One region of the Dietzia sp. JS16-p6b genome, then DNA from elsewhere that is predicted to be linked to it. Evidence: predicted binding sites of a transcription regulator. Region 1 holds the regulator's gene; the other holds the start of a gene.
What was found. The regulator LexA, encoded in region 1, represses DNA repair genes until DNA is damaged. The targets are predictions, from matches to a motif close to CGAACANNTGTTCG.

Region 1 (3,206 bases):
CGAGCTGGCCCAGCTCGCCGAGACCGCGGGCTCGGAGGTCTGCGATGCGTTGATCCAGCGGCGCGACAAGCCGGACCCCGCCACCTACATCGGTTCCGGTAAGGCCAGGACCCTCAAGGACGTCATCGCCGCGACGGGCGCGGACACGGTGATCTGCGACGGTGAACTGACACCCGGCCAGCTCATCGCCCTCGAGAAGGTGGTCAACGTCAAGGTGATCGACCGCACCGCCTTGATCCTCGACATCTTCGCCCAGCACGCCACCAGTCGTGAGGGCAAGGCCCAGGTCTCGCTTGCGCAGATGGAGTACATGCTCCCGCGGCTGCGCGGCTGGGGCGAGGCGCTCTCCCGGCAGGCCGGCGGCAGGGCGGGGAGCAACGGTGGCGTCGGGCTCCGTGGCCCCGGTGAGACGAAGATCGAGACCGACCGCCGTCGGATCAGGGAGCGCACCGCCAGACTCCGCCGGGAGATCAAGGGCATGAAGCAGGCGCGCGACACCAAGCGTCATCGACGGCGCGCGACCCCGGTGCCGTCGATCGCCATCGCCGGGTACACCAACGCCGGCAAGTCGAGTCTGCTCAACCGACTGACGGGCGCGGGAGTGCTGGTCCAGAACGCACTGTTCGCGACCCTGGACCCGACGACCCGGCGCGCCGAGCTCCCCGATGGGCGAGTGGTGGTCTTCACCGACACCGTCGGATTCGTCCGGCACCTCCCGACGCAGCTCGTCGAGGCGTTCCGGTCGACGTTGGAAGAGGTCGTCGATTCCGAGCTCCTCCTGCACGTGGTGGACGGATCTGACACGTTCCCGTTGCGCCAGATCGACGCCGTCCGGACAGTCATCAACGACGTCGTGGAGGAGCAGCACGCCGAGAGGCCCCGCGAACTCGTGGTGATCAACAAGATCGATGTGGCCGACCCCGTCGTGCTGACGGAGCTGCACCACGCGCTACCGGACGCGGTGTTCGTGTCGGCGGCGACGGGTCAGGGTGTCGACGAACTCCTCGAGAGGATCATGGGGGTGGTCGCCTCGGGGGACACGCGGGTCACGCTCGAGATCCCCTTCACGAGGGGAGACGTGGTCTCCCGTGTCCACGCGGAGGGCGCTGTGGTCGCCGAGGATCACACGAAGGACGGAACCCGGATAGAGGTTCGACTCCCCGCCTCAGTGGCGGGAGAACTCGACGAGTATCGCGTCCCCGACCGGCGTGACGGGGTCGCCTGACCAGAGCGCCGTGAGGGTCCGATCTGCCCTGACGCACGTCGCGATCGTGGTTCCCGCCTCGGCCGGGTGAGGTCAGGCGACGCACCATCGGCACAGGCTCAGAGCTTGCGGAAGACGGTCACGACCTTCCCGAGGATCGTCGCGTGCTCTCCGGGGATGGGACGGAACGAGGGGTTGTGGGGCAGGAGCCAGACCCCGGTCGAATCCCTGCGGAACGTCTTGACCGTGGCCTCGCCGTCGATCATCGCCGCCACGATCTCGCCGTTGTCGGCGACATTCTGCCGACGGACCACCACATAGTCGCCGTCACAGATCGCGGCGTCGATCATCGATTCGCCAACAACCCTGAGCATGAACAGGTCTCCTGATCCCACCAGGTCGGAGGGCAGGGGGAATACCTCCTCCACAGCCTGCTCGGCGAGGATCGGACCGCCGGCCGCGATCCGCCCCAGGACCGGGACGTAGACCGGTTCGACGGCTCCGCCGGGCCGTACGTCCTCCTGCGCGGGTGCACGTCGCCCCCGCGATCGCTGACCGGGGACGCCGTGGACGTCGACCGCCCGCGGCTTGTGGGGGTCGCGGGTCAGGAAGCCCTTCTTCTCCAGGGTCCGCAGCTGATGGGCCACGGAGGAGGTGGACTGTAGGCCGACCGCATCACCGATCTCCCGGATGCTCGGCGGATAACCCCTCTCCTTGACGGTGTCGTGGATGTGCAACAGCACGCTCTTCTGGCGTGTCGTCAGGGCCTCGAAGTCTGGTTTGGGCATGCGGCGGTCCCTTCAGCGAATGGGTGTTCGACGTCTCTTTCTGTGTACACCCTACGTCGGACCGGGCGGGGGCGCCACACAGGTGTTCGAAGAATTCGCGCGCAGGTGTCGACTCTGTCGGACCCGCGTGATACAACTCTAGGCACGTTCGGGTTCGAACAGATGTGCACAAGTAGTCACACGAGTGTGCGAATCCGGTTCGCACGGAGTATCGAGTGGGGAGTGGTCATGACCGTCCTGGAAATGCAGCAACGATCGCGTCCGTCCATCCCGTGGACGGAGGTGTGTGCGACCGCGCACGACCGGTTCGATTCACCCAGGGAGGGGACGCGCGTCCCTGCCGAGGTCCCGTCCGTCACCCGCACCCTCGACCGTGGCCGGAAGGTGCCCACGCGGTCGGTGGCACCCGGTCGCCGGGTGAGCGTGCGGACGGCGTCCACGGGTCAGGTCAGGGCGTGCGGGGTGGAGGCGAGACCGGCTGCACCGGTGGTGGACGACGTGCCGACCTGGGCGCTGGTGGTCGGCGGCATCGTCTTCGGAATCCTGATGCTGTTGGCGTTGGCCCTCGTGGGCGGGCCCGCCTACGCGTGACCCACGGCATCGCCTTCTAGAATGGTCCCGGGACGGCGGCCCGTCGCCCTCGCACCGCTGTCGGCTCCGGCCGGTGGACCGGTTCGAACCAGGTCGACGAATGGCGAAGCTGGAATGTACTGCCCCATATGTCACCACGAGGACTCTCGGGTGATCGATTCGCGGTCGGTCGACGAGGGGCAGGCGATACGGCGTCGACGCGAGTGCCCCGAATGCGGACACCGGTTCACCACCCTTGAGACACCGCTGTTGACCGTCCTCAAACGCAACGGCGTGACGGAACGTTTCAGTCGGGACAAAGTGGTCCGCGGCGTGCGCCGCGCCTGCCAGGGGAGGTCGGTCGACGAGGACGCGCTCCGGCGGCTCGCTCAGCAGGTCGAGGATGCGGTCAGGGCCGGCGGGGCGTCCGAGGTTCCCGCTCATGAGATCGGACTGGCCATCCTGGGACCTCTCCAGGATCTCGACGAGGTCGCCTATCTGCGCTTCGCCTCCGTGTACAAGCAGTTCAGTTCCGCAGCAGACTTCGAGCGCGAGATCATCGCACTCAGAGAGCGCCACGCCGCTCACCGGTGAGCGAGGGTTCTTCGTCGTAGCGACGAGCGCGGGCCCGCCGCGCTGAGCCC
Region 2 (3,206 bases), 860 kb from region 1:
TCGCCGGAGTCGCGCCTGCGCGCGGAGACCGCGTCGTTCGGCGTCACGCCGGTGCCGCACGTGTGGACGTCTCCGGGACTCCGCACATCCGCTGCCGGTCGCGCCCGCCTCGGCGGCCTCCCGCTGACGCCGGCTCGCCTCGGGTCGTCGGGGAGCGGCGTGGTCCGAGAGTGGGCCCGTGGGATACGTCGTGACACGGGTTCCGGGGTCTCGATCCGGATGGTGGGGACCGTGGATCCACACATAGGAACCGTCGGTGTCCCGGTAGTAGGCCCACACTCCGTCGGTCTTGAGCCTGTGGTGGAAACGGCAGAGGCTCCCGAGGTCGTCACAGGTCGTGTGCCCGCCGCGTTCGGGACGGTCGTGGTCGAAGGGGATGATGTGGTCGAGGTCGGACTTCTCGGCCGGTGTCTGGCAACCGGGGAACACACAGGTGCCGTCGCGTCCACGGCAGAAATGGGCCAGGGCCTCGGACGGGGCGTGGCGTCGGGCGGCGGCGGAATCGGGGTCCGCGAGTTCGGAGAGTTCGGTGACGCGGTGCCTGACGTCGCGCTGCAGTTCGTCCGCGGTGTGCCCGGTGACCGGTCCGTATCCGGCGAGGGAGATCCCGCGGTTGCCCGGGCTGCCGTCGTCGTAGGCGTGGAGGACCACCCGACGCGCCGCGGACCGGGCCTCCGGGTCGCCGGGGTGTTCCCCTCGTGGGTCGGGCAGGCAACTCCACCCACGGCTGAGCGCGAGCAGTCCGGCCGCGCGAAGTTGGCCGAGCGTTCGCGGATCGCCCGCCGGTGCGGTGCGGGCGAGCGCCTCGACACGGTCCGCGATCTCCAGTGCGTCCTCGGCGGTGAGCGTGGCCGTGATGATCGCCCGGTCGTCGCGGAGGGGCACCAGCTCCACGTCCTGACCGCGTCGTGACTGTTCGGCGCGGGCGTCAGCACCCAGCGGATCGCAGGCGGAGACTGTCCTGAGGAGCATCTTGCGCAGCGGCCCCAGCCGCGGCGGGTGTGTCCGGCGCCTGGTGGGAGCAAGCCCCTCGCTGATCCGGCGGTCAACGTCGGGCATGAGGTGATCGGCCACCAGGGCCGTCTCCTCGGCGATGGTGTGGGCGGCGAGGATCCCTATCCATCCCGTCGCCAGAAGCGCCGCGGTGCGGGGAAGCCGCTCGGTCAGCTCGACCGCGGTGGTCACCAGGCGTGATGCCCCGTGACGGGAGAGAGCCATAGAGGCGCCGATCATCGTGGCAGCCGCCTCCCACGGGTCGCGGTGTGGGTCGCCCTCGGTGGCGAAGCCGTCGGCGGCCGAACGGACACAGTCGTAGGCGTAGGCGAGGGTCCGCCCTTCGGCCGCGTAGATCGTTCGTTGGGTGAGGTAGCCACGCTGCTGGCCGGGATCCCACCGGGCGAACGCCTCGGGCACCAGGACGGGCGATGCCGGCCCTGTCGCAGTGGTGAATCCAGGAGGTGGCACCAGCGTGTCAGGAGGGTCGGCGTCGTCATGTGGCGTGGGGCGGTCACATGGCGCGGTGCCGTCGGACAGGCGAGGTGTGGGTGAGGTCATGATTCGATCGTATGTTCGAGGTACGACATGCTGTCCGGGGGCGGCGACCGGCGCGTGTGACCTGCGGTGCCCTGCAAGGCCCCTGCAGGGCACCGCAGGTCAGAAGGGTGCCGGGTCCGACACCTCAGCCTGGCCGCACCACGATCAGGCACGCCGTGCCGCCCTCGGGTACGTACCAGCGGTGGGGGAGTGTCCCGTCATACCGCGCCACGTCACCCGGCTCCAATCTGCTCAGCGACCCGCCCACCTCGAGCAGGACGGTGCCACGGGTGACGTAGATCCACTCGCGGCCGGGGTGCTCGAAGAACCGACCCGGGACGTGATTGGTCTCCACGAACTCGAGGAACTGCGTGTCGTTCGGCCCGCCCGGCAGCAGTCGGGTGTGGCCCCCTACCGTGCCCTCCGCGCGGGTGAGAATGGCGCCCTCCGACGCGCGGCGAATGTCGACCTGGGCGGCCGACGCGGCCGTCGCGCCGTCGGGACTCGTCGCGCCGTCGGGACTCGTCGCGCCGTCGGGGGTCGTCGGGGCGCCGCCGCCGGACGCTGCCCGGTCGGTCGTCGTCGGGCGGCCTGCCGCCTGGTCGCCGGAGTCGACCGCTTCCAGCAGGTGCGCCTGGGTGGTGCCCAGGGCGTGCGCGAGGCCCTCGAGGGTCGACATGCTCGGGGCGGCCTTGCCTCGCTCGATCTGGCTGAGGAAGGGTTGGGAGATGCCGGCGTGGCCCGCCACCTCCACGAGGGTCAGGCCGAGCTGCTGACGGTGATGCCGGATGCGGGAACCCAGGCGCGTCAGACCGTCTTCCCGAAGTCCCGACACCGGTGCCTCCCGTTCTCCGCGAGCGCTCTGTGAGCGGTTACAGGCCAGATCCGGCGGGGTAATCCGGTCGAAACACCCGCCCGTGACACTGATCTGTATTGACGAGGTCAATATCCCGCGTCCTGAGCGAAAGCGCAAGGACACCATACCGACCCGGTCGGGGACGGTCCGGCAGAGCAGGAGAACCCAGTCAGTGGACACACTCACACGCCAGCGTGGTGACGTAGCAGCGGGCCGCGACGCCTCCCCGGCGAGGCCGCACGACGGGAGGGCTCGCACCGCAGGCCCGAGGCGGGTTGACCGCATCACCGGGGTCGGATTGCCCGACGGCCGGGTCGTCGATCTGGACATCGAGGGTGGTGTGGTCGTCGCCGTCACGGAGGTGGACGGGGCCGACGATGACGAGGGGGCGGGCGGGGCCGGCCCCGAGGCTCACCGCCCGGCAGTGATCGACGGTCATGGTTACCTCGCCCTGACGGCGCCGGCGGAACCCCACGCGCACCTGGACAAGGCCCTGAGCTGGGGTGCGACCAGGCCGCCGGGGTGCGACCTCGGCGCGGCGATCGACGCGTGGAGGGCCTTCTCCGCCACGGTCGACGAGGACGAGATCCATGATCGGGCGCTGGAGGCGGCCCGTCGCCTGGTCGCCAGCGGCACCACGGCGGTACGCACCCACGTCGACCTCCACGACGACGGTGATCCCCTTCGCGGGATCCGGGCCCTGGTCCGGGTGCGTGACGAACTCGCGGACGAGTTGGACCTGCAGATCGTCGCGATGGCGGGCGACGACGATCCCGCCGACTGCGTCCGCGCGGCCATGGAGGCCGGGGCCGACCTC

Region 2: the regulator LexA is predicted to act here: its motif matches at 1,559-1,572, upstream of CT688_RS12810 (HNH endonuclease signature motif containing protein).

What each region holds. Positions count from the first base shown of each region.
Region 1 is NZ_CP024869.1:1,924,743-1,927,948, reverse strand. It holds gene hflX (GTPase HflX) at 1-1,225, shown strand, start outside; gene lexA (transcriptional repressor LexA) at 1,324-1,992, opposite strand; gene CT688_RS08755 (hypothetical protein) at 2,221-2,583, shown strand; gene nrdR (transcriptional regulator NrdR) at 2,698-3,156, shown strand.
Region 2 is NZ_CP024869.1:2,788,385-2,791,590, reverse strand. It holds gene CT688_RS12810 (HNH endonuclease signature motif containing protein) at 1-1,554, opposite strand, end outside; gene CT688_RS17365 (helix-turn-helix domain-containing protein) at 1,679-2,368, opposite strand; gene CT688_RS12790 (cytosine deaminase) at 2,562-3,206, shown strand, end outside.